DNA from 2 places in the Reichenbachiella ulvae genome. Region 2 is predicted to be linked to the other one. Evidence: riboswitches for the same ligand, from Rfam matches in the RefSeq annotation. Region 2 holds a riboswitch; the other holds the start of a gene.
The links. A riboswitch is a leader RNA that binds a small molecule or an ion and turns the genes downstream of it on or off. The one in region 2 is predicted to bind S-adenosylmethionine.
Positions count from the first base shown of each region.

Region 1: linked by a shared signal. The riboswitch ahead of N7U62_RS06550 (homocysteine S-methyltransferase family protein) and the one ahead of N7U62_RS20665 (trans-sulfuration enzyme family protein) in region 2 are both predicted to bind S-adenosylmethionine.

Region 1 covers NZ_JAOYOD010000001.1:1,606,693-1,614,758, forward strand. Annotated here, with positions in the region: gene ccsA (cytochrome c biogenesis protein CcsA) at 1-704, opposite strand, end outside; gene N7U62_RS06525 (ferredoxin--NADP reductase) at 704-1,762, opposite strand; gene N7U62_RS06530 (hypothetical protein) at 1,780-2,256, opposite strand; gene N7U62_RS06535 (c-type heme family protein) at 2,319-3,149, opposite strand; gene N7U62_RS06540 (globin family protein) at 3,199-3,663, opposite strand; gene hemA (glutamyl-tRNA reductase) at 3,675-4,931, opposite strand; SAM riboswitch class I at 5,269-5,390, shown strand; gene N7U62_RS06550 (homocysteine S-methyltransferase family protein) at 5,431-6,450, shown strand; gene metH (methionine synthase) at 6,536-8,066, shown strand, end outside.
Region 2 covers NZ_JAOYOD010000001.1:5,014,412-5,022,477, reverse strand. Annotated here, with positions in the region: gene N7U62_RS20695 (SufS family cysteine desulfurase) at 1-854, opposite strand, end outside; gene sufD (Fe-S cluster assembly protein SufD) at 861-2,153, opposite strand; gene sufC (Fe-S cluster assembly ATPase SufC) at 2,156-2,917, opposite strand; gene N7U62_RS20680 (four helix bundle protein) at 2,957-3,358, opposite strand; gene sufB (Fe-S cluster assembly protein SufB) at 3,392-4,837, opposite strand; gene N7U62_RS20670 (VOC family protein) at 4,995-5,810, shown strand; SAM riboswitch class I at 5,922-6,029, shown strand; gene N7U62_RS20665 (trans-sulfuration enzyme family protein) at 6,155-7,321, shown strand; gene N7U62_RS20660 (homoserine dehydrogenase) at 7,398-8,066, shown strand, end outside.

The DNA of each region.
Region 1 (8,066 bases), 3.4 Mb from region 2:
AGTGCCGCGATAGACCATATTTGTGCCATCCTAACCCAGCCTTTGAGCTCACCACTTATCAATGCACCTACACCATAGGAAAAAGGCACCAAGCATATGGCAAAACCCAGGAAAATAAAAGGCGGATGAATCACCATCCAGATGTTTTGCAATAAGGGATTCAGCCCTGTGCCGTCCTTCGGAACAAAACCCGCATCTATCTGATAGATCGGATCATTGAGTGTATCCTTGAGCAGCAAAAAGGCTGAACTCCCTAATCTATGTTCCCCAGTGATATATACTCCGACAATCATAGTGAGAAAGAATGACTGCACGGCAGTCAATACCATCATGGCACTTGATTCTCGTATTTTGGCTGTGTGTAAAAGCAATAGACCTACCAAGGCATTCCAAAATATCCATATCAGAAAACTCCCTTCCTGCCCTTCCCAAAAACAGGATAGAATGTAATAAAAGGGCAGTTCGGAAGAGGAATGCTTATAGGCATACTGATATTCGTAGTGCTGACCATAGAGTATCGCAAACAGGATGGCTACTGCTCCTACTACACTACCCACATGAAAGTAAAAAACCTTTCTTGCCAGAGACTTCCATTGAAAAGCATCCACGCCATCAGCAAAAGTAGAAGCTGAATAACACCAGGCTGCTACCAATGCAGACACCAGCGCCGATACTACCATCAAATGTCCAATATCCCCTATCATCAAGCGTATTTGATAACTACATTATTAGTAAGTGGTTTGCAAAGGCAAGGCAGCACCACACCGTCTTCCACCTCTTTGGCAGAAAGCACATGACCACTGCGCATGTAGACCTCTCCAGATTCGCAGCTCGCTTTGCAACTGCCACAAATCCCATCCATACAGACATAAGGAAGCTTCAACTTATGATCTAAGGCCGAGTCTAAAATCGTTCGGTTGGCTTTGACTGGTATGCGATGTTCTTTGCCTTTGTGAATGATCGTAACCTCTCGATTTTCGAGCAATGGGCCACTCGTTTTGGCTTCCTGAGCGGACGGTGGCGGTGCACTGAACTTTTCAATATGAATGAATTTAGGATCTACCCCTGCTAGCTTTAAACCTTCTTCGGCTTCTGTCATCATACCAGATGGCCCGCAGATATAATAAAGCGTTTTATCCGTACTTAGTTCAGGTAGATCATTGAGTAAACCGGGTACTTGCGACCGCTCTACTCTTCCCTTGTAGCAATCTTCAAAATCCCCAGGATTTTCCAGGATATGTACCAGATTTAACCGGTCTGGATAAATGGCCTTCAAAGCCCTAAGGTCATTATTGAAAATAATAGATTCCTTGTCCCTGTTTCCATAAAAAAGAGATACGTAGCTTCTTTCCTCAAAATTCAAAACGGTTTTAAGAATAGACATCAAGGGGGTAATTCCACTCCCTGCTCCGAAAAGCACTACATGTCGGCATTCTGCGGGGTTGGGTAAGAGGGTGAACTCCCCCATCGGATGGAGTACCTTGATTTTATCTCCTTCTTTAATATTCTCGAAAAGGTAATTAGACACCCTTCCATCTTTGATTCTTTTGACAGTGACACTTACTTCTTTGTCGACATTCGGTGCACTGTTGAGCGAATAGCATCTGCGCTCGACCCTTCCATCAATATTGACCAATAGCGTCAAAAACTGACCCGGGGTATATTTGATTTTCCTAAAAAAAGGCTGCTTAAAATGAATACTTACGGCATCCTCCGTTTCCTTCACCACTTTAAGTATTTTCAGTTTTGAGACTTTTCCCATGGGATATTCAAATTTCTTTATTCGTAGTAAAACACGATCCAGATATGATAAATCGTGATAAATGAGATAAATAATGACATAGACACATGCAGTATCATCCAGCCCTGAAAGACAACCTGAGACTTGCTTTTTAACAAATCGAGATTGAACATCCCCAACAAAAAGTTGCCGAAAAAGGTAATACTGAGCAGGAACAAATAGGCAAAGCCCAATTGCATAGAATGGATATAAAAGAGTAAAGGTGTCAATGCCCCCATCCAATTGTGGATACTATAAAACAGCAAGCTCTTTTCTTCCCATTTGGGTGTAGCTCGCACGATACTCAGTACCCATTGAAACAAGATGACCATGGACAAAGCAAGACCTGACCAACGACGATACATTTGATCAGCCTGCAATTGCTGTAGATATTCCCAGCGCCATTCGAACACATCCTGCAATACAAAAAGTGTGAACAGCAATAACCCCAGAATCAGATAAAGATTTTTACTCATAATAATACTGCACTATCAAAGTATGAGATGAGGCTCTCACCCCATCTCACCCATGCCTCAAATTATATTTTCAAGATAGATTTTAGTGTTTCATCTGCAGCCAGCACGTTGACGCTATCCAGGAACACATCAGGAGTTGGCAATGCATAGCCGTCTTTTGCAGGCCAGGTAGATCCAGCCATTGGCACCTCATTTTCCTTGAAGCCCGCTGCTTTGTCCAGATAAGACTGGAAAGTAGCTGCTGCACCTTCTCTATAAGCCATGATGATACCTTGCAATTCGTCAAACGAGACGGAATCTGATGGATAAGTCCAGGTAGTAGCTCCCTGAATATCTCCCAATACCCAATCGGTTTTAGTGGTCTCTGGGTGCTCGTTGTGACAATTGACACATGGTGCCGCCACCGCAAAATCAGGGAACATGGCAGTATACAACTGAGCTTCTTCGTCAAAGAAATATTTCGGAAGGCTATCCTTTCTCATTTCCGCAAAGAGATCAGCCTGCTTACCCGTAAACTTATTCGATTTGCGAACCGGGAAATCTGATCCCAAAAACAAGCCTAATGGTACTTCGCCTTTCTTGCGGATATCTCCGGCAATCCCTCTCAAGAACAAGGCAGGTAACGGACCTGCTTCTACGTGATCTTTTTCCCAATCCTCATCGAATTTGAGACCGTTTTTCTTTCCAGCTCCCACGATAGCCTTGGTATACAGCGTACGCGTGACGTCATTCTCCTTCGCCACGATTTCAAATGCTTCTTCTATGGAGTAAGCTTTGTCAGAGGCGACCGCCTTGGTCTCTTCTGGTAAAGGCTCGCAGGATTGAAACACAGCAAAGGCAGATAAGCCCAGCAAGGTTGATTTAATGATATGCTTAGTTTGAAATAAATTCATCTAGTAGTCTGATTAAAGTGTAAAAATTTCTCGAAATACTGGCCGACAGTTAGGCTGCGGTAGATTCAGCCGCTGCGTCTTTCATAGTGGTAGCCAATACCACATATACATTGGTCCATGCTGTTTTCACATCATCGTTCCATGCGTCTCCCAGACCAGCCTCTAACGTTGACAAAAGCGCAGCTGCTACTGTATCGTAGTGCTCATCTTTGACCCCATAGCCCACATGTCTTTTACCTAAGTCTTGTACTACAGGCACCAATGCTCCCAGATCATCCAGACCTTTGACTGCAGCAGCTAACATGGCCATTAGCTTTTTGCCTTGCTCGCTGATATCACCTTTGAACAATGGCTTGAGGTCTGGGTCAAGTTCAAATAATTTGGCATAAAAAATCTCAGCGGCTTTGTCCGCGATGGGTGCCACCATAGCAAAAGTTTCTTGCACCAACTGTTTGTCTTTAGCTGATACTGGGCCTTCTTCCTTTTTTCCGAAAATTGATTTTAAAAAATTCATATTGATATAGTTTATTGTGATTTGATATTACTTTTTCTTTCTAAATCGAATAGCTCACATAGGGATTCACTCAATTCAGTAGCTTCACCGCGTTGGCAAGCATTGCGCAGGCCGATGGCTGGCAGCTTCATGATTTTATTGATCAATTGACTAGTCGCCTCGCTCGCTAGTTGCTGTTGCGAAACCGTCCATTCCTTTGTGTTTGCCAGGATCACCTGTTTTTGTATGTCCTCTAATGCAGATTTAAATTGCACCAAATGATCATTGAACTCCAGTTCTTTGGTCCATTGCAAGTATTCTCCAACAGATTCGGAGACTATATCTCTCACTCTGCCTATTTCGGCGCTTCTATTTTCCATCACCCTTTGGATTCGCTGCCCCATATCGTCAATGTTGTATAAATCAATACCCAGGGTCTGGATTTCATCAGCTACTGCACGTGGAGATGAAATATCAATCACAGCGCGTATGGCGGTATATTGGAAATCGGTAAGCGTATAGAGGGCTTCCTTGGCGTTGACCGCTACCATCAGCAGAGAACAAGTGTTTAAATAGTCCTTATGTTGTTCGTAGGGAATAAAATGCACCCCTAACTCCTGCGCTAGATGGTGCGCTTTTTCATTGGTACGATTGCAGATAGTTACATTGAGGTAACCAAGATTTCGCAGGTGTTTTACTACATCCTTTCCCATGTCTCCTGCTCCTACGACTAGCACCCGACCTTCAGGATTCATCAAGTTTCTGTCCGAGATTAACTTTACAGCAGTGTAGGACACGGATGAAGCTCCTTCTTTAAACCTGGTCGATTGATTGATTATTTTATGACAGTAAAACACCCTATGAAGCAAGCGATGCATATAGGTAGATGCAGACTGTACATCGCATGATATCTGATACGCTCTTTTGACCTGTCCAAAAATCTCCAGATCTCCTAAAACCATGGACTGAAGACCTATAGCAACTTCATGCAGATGAGTCAGGGCATCATGACCATACTTAGATTCAAAAAATGAGTGGTGGATATCAAAGGACAATCCCTTGAAAGCGCATAAGAATTGAACAAGAGCCTCTGCTTTATTTTGAGCATCAAAATAATAGATTTCGACACGGTTGCATGTGCCTAAAATCAGTGCCTCTGAAATCCCCAGAACATCCGAAAGTTGAGCATAACAATCCCCGAACTCTTGTTGTGACAAAGAAAACTTCTCTCTAATCTCTATATCAGCTATAGCATGAGAAAGAGAAATAACTCCAAATGATTTCTTCATTGTATACTAATAATCCACGTTTAGGACTATGATCATCGTGATCAAGTCCAATTCAATTTGAATTATTGGTATAAGCATGTGTGTGTCCTCCAAAAGTAGAGTAAGCACTCAAAGCATCATAAACCTATTTACATAGCTATTCATGCTTTTTATCATTTATCATAGCAGACATATTACAGATTAGTAAGTACCAAATATCAATTATTGATACACATAAGTATTAGATAATAAGACAGATAAGACACCTATACAAACCTCTCTCTAACACAGAAAACAAGATTACCTTTTCAATTGCATGTAGAAATTGAAACTCTATAAAAAAAGCCTATCTTTGCCCCACTTATCAAGAAAGACCGAGGGATTGGGCCCTATGACGTCTTGGCAACATATCCATAGCCGCAATATTGGATGTTGTGCCAATTCCCATTCCAGATATTCAATCTGGTTGACAGATAGGTATTCAACGAACTATTCTTTCTGGTAAGTAGTTTAATAAACTATGAAAATGGACATTAGAGATATTCTAAAACAAAGGATATTGGTGTTGGACGGTGCTATGGGCACGATGATTCAGCGGCATCAATTAGAGGAAAAAGACTTCAGAAATGAAGAATTGAAAGACCACGAGGTTACACTCAAAGGCAACAATGATTTACTCTGCATCACCCGACCCGATATCATCAAAGACATCTATAGAGAATATCTAGAAGCAGGTGCAGACATCATAGAGACCAATACCTTTGGTGGCACATGGATCGCTCAGGCGGATTACAAACTAGAAGACTGGATTTACAAAATCAACTACGAAGGAGCCAAAATTGCCAAGGAAGTTGCGGACGAGTTCACACAAAAGGATCCGGACAAACCTAGGTTTGTGGCAGGTTCTATGGGACCAACCAACAGATTGGCCAGCATGTCTCCTGATGTAAACAACCCAGGATACCGTGCCATCAATTATGATCAGCTGCTTGAAGCATTCAAAGAACAAGCCAACGCACTACTAGATGGTGGTTCTGACATTCTCCTGGTGGAGACTATCACCGACACACTCAACTCCAAAGCAGCTTTGATGGCGATAGATCAAATTGCAGAAGAGAGAGGCATCCGTATCCCAATCATGGTTTCAGGCACCATTACTGATGCCAGTGGCCGAATCCTATCCGGACAAAACACAGAGGCATTTTTGATCTCAGTTTCGCATTTGGACCTGCTTAGTATTGGACTGAATTGTGCATTAGGAGCCAGAGAGCTGAAACCTTATCTTCATACTTTAGCCAGTAAGTCAGAATTCAATATCAGCGCCCACCCTAACGCAGGGTTACCAAATGAATTTGGCCAATATGACGAAACACCAGAGGATATGGTGGATCAAATCAAGGAATTCCTAGACGAAAACCTCATCAATATCATTGGTGGGTGTTGCGGAACCACTCCTGATCATATCAGAGCCATAGCAGAATTGGCCGCCAAGTATGAGCCTAGGCCGATAAAGAGTCAACAGACTACTGTCAACGGTTAAATATTAAATTCTCATTTGCTAAATTCATAAGAACAAAAAATTGAAACAGTAGGTAGCCAACCACATACTGTCTACTTTATATAACATGGAAAACATACATCCAGATTACCCAGGGAAGTACGAGTACAAATGGCATGACTATGAACCCATGAAGCTCAGCGGGTTGGAGCCATTGGTAGTCACTCCAGATCTGAATTTCATCAACGTTGGGGAAAGAACTAATGTAACTGGTTCAAGGAAATTCTTGCGCTTGATCAAGGAAGAGCAATTTGAAGAGGCGCTGGAGATCGCAAGAAATCAAGTGGAAGGTGGTGCTCAGATCATCGATGTAAACATGGATGAAGGTATGCTAGATGGTGCTGAAACCATGACCAATTTCCTTAATCTGATGGCATCTGAGCCAGATATCGCTCGTATCCCTGTGATGATCGACTCCTCAAAATGGGAAATCATCGAAGCAGGCTTGAAGTGTACACAGGGGAAATCCGTAGTAAACTCCATAAGCTTAAAAGTAGGCGAAGAAGAATTTATCCGTCAGGCCAAATTGATCAAACAATACGGCGCTGCGGTGATTGTAATGGCATTTGACGAGGATGGACAGGCTGACAACTACGACCGTAGAATTGAGATAGTCAAGAGGTCCTACGAACTGATGACTGGCCCAAAAATCAATTTTAAGCCTCAGGACATCATTTTTGACCTTAATATTTTCCCAGTTGCCACAGGCATGGAGGAGCATCGCAAAAATGCCTTGGACTTTTTCATGGCCACAAGATGGGTAAGAGAAAACCTACCTGCTGCGCATGTCAGTGGTGGAGTTAGTAATGTTTCTTTCTCCTTCCGAGGCAACAATCCGGTTAGAGAGGCCATGCATTCAGCCTTCCTTTATCATGCCATCAGACAGGGAATGGATATGGGTATCGTCAATCCTGCCATGCTTGAAGTTTATGACGACATCCCTAAGGACCTATTGGAACATGTAGAGGATGTTCTGTTGGATCGTAGAGATGACGCCACCGAGCGTCTTCTAGATTTCGCAGAAAACTTCAAAGGTGAAGGGAAAGTTGAGAAGAAAAATGACGAATGGCGTCAGCAGCCAGTGGAGAAAAGAATTGAACATGCCCTGGTAAAAGGCATTGTTGAATTCATTGATGAGGATACTGAAGAAGCCCGCCAAAAACTAGGTCGCCCTCTTCATGTGATTGAGGGACCACTTATGGACGGAATGAATGTCGTAGGAGACTTGTTTGGCGAAGGAAAAATGTTTTTACCTCAAGTGGTAAAAAGTGCCCGTGTCATGAAGAAAGCTGTGGCTTATCTGACTCCTTATTTGGAAGAAGAAAAGGTTGAAGGAGATGCCGAGAATGCTGGAAAAGTGCTATTGGCAACCGTAAAAGGTGACGTTCACGACATTGGGAAAAATATCGTGGGCGTAGTGATGGCCTGCAACAACTACGAGATCATCGACATGGGCGTTATGGTGCCTAATGAAAAGATTCTAGAAAAAGCCAAAGAAATTAATGCTGATGTGATTGGATTGAGTGGTTTGATCACTCCTTCGCTGGACGAAATGGTAGATTTTGCAAAACTTCTGGAAAAAGAAAAATGCGAGTATC
Region 2 (8,066 bases):
TCACCGATATTAGGTGTACCTGCTTCAAACTTGTACGGGATATCATTGTATGTCGTACCTGAGAAACTCACATCTTTGATCATCTCTCCTCCGCCTTGATACGGCGGCATAGCTTCTAACAAAGCTCTTTTACCGTACAAAGCCCCCACACCAGTAGGACCATAAACCTTATGAGCAGAAAAAGCCATGAAATCACAATCCAGGCCCTGCACATCCAAAGTAGCATGAGGAGCAGCCTGTGCTGCATCTATTAGCACCTTCGCGCCTACACCATGTGCTTTGTCAATGATCTCTTTTACCGGATTGATAGTACCGAGCGCATTCGAAATATAATTGACCGATACTAATTTGGTCTTGTCCGAAAGCAGCTTGTCATACTCCTCCATGATCAGCTCTCCCTTGTCATTTACAGGGATTACCTTTAATACTGATCCCTTTTCCTCACATAGGATTTGCCAGGGAACAATATTGGAGTGGTGCTCCAATCCTGATATGATGATTTCATCTCCCTCACCTATGAATTTTCGTCCATAGGTAGCAGCCACGAGGTTAATCCCTTCGGTGGTTCCTTTGGTAAAGATGATTTCTTCTACTTCGTTGCTATTTAGGAATTCTGCCACAGCCTTTCTCGTGTTCTCGAAAGCAGTAGTTGATCGCTCTGCAAGCGTATGAATCCCTCTATGTATGTTGGCATTGTCCGTATTGTAGTAATGCGTCAATGCATCTATCACAGATTGAGGCTTCTGAGAAGTCGCCGCATTGTCAAAATAAATCAAAGGTTTCCCGTTGACTTCCTGATGCAGGATTGGAAAGTCCTTTCTTATTTTTTCAATATTCAAATCTGTCGTTACCATATATTCTTAAACGTGTAATCTTTCCATCACCTTGTCAGTGATTTCCATTTTCAACCAACCCAAATGCATCTGCTCAATTACCTCCGCAGCACTGGCTAGCAAAATCATAGATTTCGCTTTATCCTTATCAATACCTCTTGCTCTTAGATAGAAGATCGCCTCTTCGTCGAGCTGACCAGTTGTACAGCCGTGCGAACATTTCACATCGTCTGCCCAAATCTCCAACTGTGGTTTGGTATTAATAGTTGCAGTATCCGACATCAAAATGTTGCCATTAGACTGAAATGCATTCGTTTTCTGTGCTGCTTGTCGTACAAATATCTTTCCGTTGAACACACCACGTGCCTGATCATCAATGATACCCTTATACAACTCATTACTGTTCGTATTAGGCTGCATGTGATCGACAGAGGTATGGTTGTCTATATGTGTCTTTCCTTTGGCCAGGTACAATCCGTACATGTTGCTCTCACAACCTTCTCCATCCACTTTGATGTTTAGGTTATTTCTAACCATCTCACCATCGAATGTGAATACGTAGGAAGAAAACACGCTGTCTTTTTCCTGATACACGTTGGTGTTACCTACATAGACCGACTGGCTAGACTCTTCCTGTACTTTGTACAAGCCTACTTTAGCGTTGGCCTTTACCAAATAGTTCTTAGTCTCATTCACAAAAGTCGCTGCTTTGCCAGCAGAGAGGTGAAAGTGAACAAAGTCCGCCTGGCTACTTTCGTTTGCCAAATAGATATTCTTCACAAAGCCAAAGTTGGCACCATTGTCAACCGAGATATAATAACAAATCACCGGCTGTGCCACTTTCTTATTCTTAGGCACCTCGATGACTACCCCACTATTGACGTAAACATTGTTTTGCGCCTGAAACGGATCGCTGTTTTCTGCAATCCACTCATCTGCATCTGCTCTATCTGCCAACGAATCTATTCTCAATTCATCTTCTTTGGACACAATCTCGGAATGCTCCGTATTGTAAACCCCATTGATGAAAAACAGAATGTTAGCTCCTTTGTGTCTAGACTTTAGGTCTTGGATTTTCTCCAAAGGAAGCTCTTGATCCAGTATCGGCTTGGCAAAATCAAATTTCCCCGAAATGGCCTTTGTCAAACGAGTAAATTTATACTCCTCTGCCTTAGGTCCAGGAAAACCATATTCCTTCAAATAAGCCAGTGCATTGGTTCTGTTTTCTTTCAGGTGGGCAATTGCATTCCCATTTAGATTAGAGAGATACTGCTCAGCCTGATCTACCAGTTCCTGACCAAATATTTTTTCTTTACTCATGTTTATGCTTCTGCTCCTTCCAAATCCTTGATGATCCAATCGTATCCTCTTTCTTCCAGCTCCAGTGCTAGATTCTTGTCACCAGACTTCACGATTCTACCCTTGTACAATACATGTACAAAATCAGGCACGATATAATCCAACAAACGCTGATAGTGAGTCACTACGATGGTTGCATTGTCTTTGCTCTTCAAGGTGTTTACCCCATTCGCCACAACTCTCAATGCATCGATATCCAAACCTGAATCAGTCTCATCCAGTAGGGCTAGTTTCGGCTCTAGCATCGCCATTTGGAAGATCTCGTTTCTCTTCTTCTCTCCACCTGAGAATCCTTCATTCAACGAACGACTCAACAAAGATTGGTCAATCTCTACAAGCTTCATTTTTTCCTTCATCTGCTTTAAGAAAGCCACTGCATCCAAAGGCTCCAGTCCTTTGTGCTCTCTGATTTGGTTCAGAGCAGTCTTCATGAAGTTAGTAGTAGTCACACCAGGAATCTCAACTGGATATTGGAAAGCCAAGAAGATGCCTTCTCTGGCTCTTTCTTCTGCCGCCAGATCCAGAAGATTTTGTCCGAGATACTCTACTTCTCCTCCAGTCACTTCATATTCTTCACGACCTGCCAAAACGGATGCGAGGGTACTCTTACCAGAACCATTCGGTCCCATGATGGCATGTACCTCACCCGGCTTCACCTCCAAATTAATTCCTCTAAGGATTTCCTTCTCCTCTACTTTTGCTTGTAAGTTTTTTATGCTTAGCATAATATTATTTGATATTTGAGATTGGAAATTAAAAATTCACTAACCTCTACCTCTAAATTTATTCCCTTTTATATCTGAACTCTTCAAGTACTTGATAAATCCAGCTAAGTTTTTACTTAAAATTTCACCGTCACTTTTCAGTGACTCAAATTCATTTTCATTGATGTAATTCCGATCAAATGCTCTATAAAGCTGGGATCGTGTTTCACCAATGGACGCTTTGGCAATAGCTAAGAATTGAACAAACTCCTTATTACCTTCTCTTTCGAACCCTTCAGCAATGTTATCCATACAAGAACCTGCAGAACGGTTGATCTGATCAGATAGACTAAAGTCCTTTAATTCTTCTCTCAGCTTTTTTACTATTGGAAATAATTTCGAATTAAAATCTCGTGCCTTTTGCCAAACTTCTAAATCTTCGAATTTTGAAAAGGTCGCCAATTTCTAATCTCTAATTTCCAATTTCAAATCAACTTAACCCACAGACCCTTCAAGCGTTAATGCCAACAGCTTTTGTGCCTCTACAGCAAACTCCATTGGGAGCTTATTCAGCACTTCTTTGGCATATCCGTTGACGATCAAGGCTACTGCATTTTCTTCGTCGATTCCTCGCTGCGTACAGTAGAAGATTTGATCCTCTCCGATTTTCGAAGTGGTCGCCTCGTGCTCTACCTGAGCCGTCGAATTTTCAATATCTATATATGGAAAAGTATGTGCGCCACACTGATCACCGATCAGTAAGGAATCACACTGTGAGAAGTTTCTCGCTTTTTCGGCGCGCTTCATCACCTGTACTTGTCCTCTGTATGAATTCTGAGATTTACCAGCCGAAATACCTTTGGATACGATTCTTGACTTGGTATTCTTTCCGATGTGAATCATTTTGGTACCTGTATCCGCTTGCTGGTAATTGTTGGTTACCGCTACAGAATAGAACTCCCCTACTGAATTATCTCCTTTCAGTATACATGATGGGTACTTCCAGGTAACTGCAGAACCTGTCTCTACCTGTGTCCACGAAATCTTAGAGTTGTCACCAGCACAGATCCCACGCTTGGTCACGAAGTTATAAATCCCTCCTTTACCATTTTTATCACCTGGGAACCAGTTCTGAACGGTTGAATATTTCACTTCTGCATCACGATTGGCAATGATCTCCACTACAGCCGCGTGCAATTGATTTTCATCTCTTTGTGGAGCCGTACATCCCTCAAGATAACTTACATATGATCCTTCTTCTGCCACTATCAGGGTTCTCTCGAACTGACCTGTATTAGCTGCATTGATTCGGAAATAGGTAGAAAGCTCCATTGGACACCTTACTCCTTTCGGGATATAGCAAAATGAACCATCTGAAAATACCGCTGAATTCAAAGCAGAGAAGTAGTTGTCCGATACCGGCACAACTGAGCCCAAATGCTTTTTCACCAGTTCAGGGTGGTCTTTTACTGCTTCACTAAAAGAGCAGAAAATAATTCCTAATTCTCCGAGCGTTTCTTTAAAGGTCGTAGCAACAGAAACTGAATCGATCACAGCATCTACAGCCACACCCGTCAGACGCTTTTGTTCATTTAGAGATATCCCTAGTTTCTCGAAAGTTTCGATTAACTCAGGATCTACATCGTCAAGGCTATTCACCTTCTTTTTCTGCTTTGGCGCAGAGTAATATTTGATGGCTTGATAGTCTATCTTCGGGTATTTCACATTAGACCAATCAGGCTCCTTCATGTTCTTCCACTTAGCGAAAGCACTCAGCCTCCACTCCAGCAGCCATTCAGGTTCCTCTTTCTTTTTTGAAATAAACCGAACAATATCCTCGCTTAGACCCGCAGGAGCTTCATCAGCTTCCAGGTCTACAGACCAGCCATGTTCATATTCTTTTGAGGTGAATTCCTCTAATATTTGATCGTCATTGCTCATTCGCTACGAATTATTTGGAATTACTTTAAATAAGTGCAAAACTACTACGATTATCATAGGATGTCAGTTTTGAGCCTATAATTTTTTTCTACTGGCTGATAAACTACATTTATGACAACAAAACATTTAGCTTTGATTGGCGCATTTCAATACTCATATGAATCAGATCAAAACGCACATTCACGTACTAGTATTAATCGGCTTAGCGGCCCTGATGTTTCAATCTCAGCCCGCCTTTTCTCAAACAGACCTAAATGAGCTCAGGTTCACACGAGCTACTTTGATCGTTCGTGACCTCAAAACCTCTGCCGCATGGTATCGAAAATTCCTCCAGTTTAAAATAGAAGAATACCGCCCTAACAAGCATGTAAAAATGCGTAACAATGACTTTCAACTGATATTAACTCAGGGAAATGCCACTTTGCTGAAGTCACAAATTCGCTTCAAAGAAGGAAAGAAATACATCAATGGGATTACCAAAATAGGGTTTGACATCAACCAGTTTGACAGCTTGCATCTTTATCTCGAGAGATATGAACAAAAGTTAGCAAAAGACACTTACAAAGATAAAAACCTGAGCCTGAACACTTTCATAGCAGAAGATCCAGACGGCAATCTGATTCAATTTTTCGATGTTCCGGACAATAACACCAAATACACCGTTACCCCCAGTTTTTTCACTATCCAGTCCTCAGACTACATCAACACCTTGAAATGGTATACCAGTCACCTGGGCTTTGAAGAAATCGAAGTTGTGGACGATAGCAACATTCATTATCAAAACTTCCTTAAAAAAGATGACATCACGCTGGAACTGATTCATCTCCCATACGAATCGATGGAGACCACCGAATTTATGCCTGTAGACAGAGACCTGGCCATGATCGAGGAACTCACCTTCAAGATCGGAGTGGCGAAAAACAAGGCGTTTGAGCTTGACAATAACGGGAATAAAATTGTTTATATGAGATAATTAGATGCTAGAACCAAGACTCAAGACTTCTTGATTCTAAAAATCTTGATTCTTTCTTGCTTCCTAAAAAAACTCTGATATACCTTTGCAGCAGTTCTATTTTTAATGGATGACTTATCAAGAAAGGTGGAGGGACTTGGCCCTGTGAAACCTTAGCAACCCCCGCAAGACGGTGAAGGTGCTAATTCCAGTCTCGACAAAGGTCGGGAAAGATAAGCGAGAGGAATGACATCTTTTAGATCAAAATATATCATCCCTTCTGGCTTGTCTGGAAGGGATTTTTTATTTCCCGCCAGACACAAAATCCTTGAAAAGTCTCCTTGTAACTTTTAAACATTAAAGACATGCAAGAGACAACAAACATTCTCCACAGTATCCCAACGGATCCATTGACTGGTGCGCTATCCGTGCCGATCTATCAAACATCGACCTTCCAGCAGGAAGCGCCGGGTGTCAACAAAGGCTTTGACTATAGCCGATCCAATAACCCCACGCGAAAAGCGCTAGAAGACTGTATAGCGCAGTTAGAAAATGGGATAGCTGGATTTGCCTTTGCCAGTGGACTGGCTGCAGTGGATGCGGTGATCAAGCTATGCCAATCGGGAGATGAGATCCTGGCAGTAGATGACATCTATGGCGGCACATTTCGTTCGTTTGAAAAACTCTACAAGAAATTTGGCATCACAGCCCGCTATGTAGACACTTCGGATCTGGATGCGGTTCATCAGGCCATTCGACGCAAAACAAAAATCATTTGGCTCGAAACACCTACCAACCCGACACTCAAGATCAGCGATATTCAAGCCATTGCCGAAATAGCCAAGGTACATGGCTGTCTGCTGGTGGTGGACAATACTTTTGCCTCCCCGGCCTTGCAAAAGCCCCTGGACCTGGGAGCAGATATCGTGCTGCACAGTGGCACGAAGTATCTGGCGGGGCATTCGGATGTGATCGCAGGACTGATAGCGGTCAAAACACAAGAACTGGCAGATGAAATCAAATTCATTCAGAATGCTACTGGTAGTATTTTGGGACCATGGGACAGCTGGTTGACACTGAGAGGAATCCAGACGCTGGAACTCAGAATCGAAAAGCAATGCCGCACCGCTCTAGAGGTGGCCAGACATCTGGTATCTTTGGATGCAGTGGATCAGGTCAACTATCCAGGCCTATTTTTCCATCCTAACCACGAATTGGCTGGAAAGCAACAAAAGCAATATGGTGCAGTGATCTCTTTTTCTTTTAAAGAAGATTCAAAAGAAATAGCGGAAACCTTCGTCTGCAACACAAAACTGTTCAAATTGGCCGAAAGTCTGGGGGGTGTAAAGAGCCTCTGCTGTCATCCTGCTAGCATGACGCACAAAGGCACGCCTGCAGAAACCAGACAGAAGGCTGGAATCAGCGATTCGCTGGTGCGACTGTCTATCGGACTGGAAGCGCCAGAGGATTTGATCAATGACCTGGACGAAGCAATTAAGAAAATAAAAGTAGAACCTGAATTGGTTCAATAAAGCATTTAAAGCTGACAGGATTCTCTACAATTAGGCGAGAATCCTGTCAGCTTTTTTCACATAAGAATATAGAAATATGAAACTAGGAATTTTTGGTTTTGGAGTAGTGGGACAAGGTTTGTATCACGTCCTGCAGCAATCGAATTCGATCCAGGCAGAGATCGAAAAATTTTGTATCAAAGACATCACAAAGCCCAGAAGCCTGGACAAGGCCTTGTTTACCGACGACAAAAACGAACTGCTACACAATGACAAAATCGATGTGATCGTAGAGCTGATCGATGACGCAGAGGCAGCCTTCGAGATTGTAAAAGAAGCCATGAACCGTGGCAAGCATGTGGTCTCGGCTAATAAAAAAATGATTGCCGAGCATCTGGAAGAGCTCTTAGAACTGCAGAGAAAAAACAAAGTCTCCTTGCTGTACGAAGGGTCATGCTGCGCGAGTATTCCTATCATTCGCAACCTGGAAGAATATTATGACAATGACCTGATGACCTCTCTGGAAGGCATCTTCAACGGATCGACCAACTTCATCCTGACTAAAATGATCAACGAAAGTGCTTCTTATGAAAATGTACTCAAGGAGGCCCAAGATTTAGGTTTTGCGGAGAGTGACCCTACGCTGGATGTGGAAGGGATCGATGCACGGTACAAATTGTGCATCCTGCTTTATCACGCATTTGGTCTCATCACCAATCCTGATGAGCTCTTCACATTGGGCATCACCAAGATCAACACTTTCGAT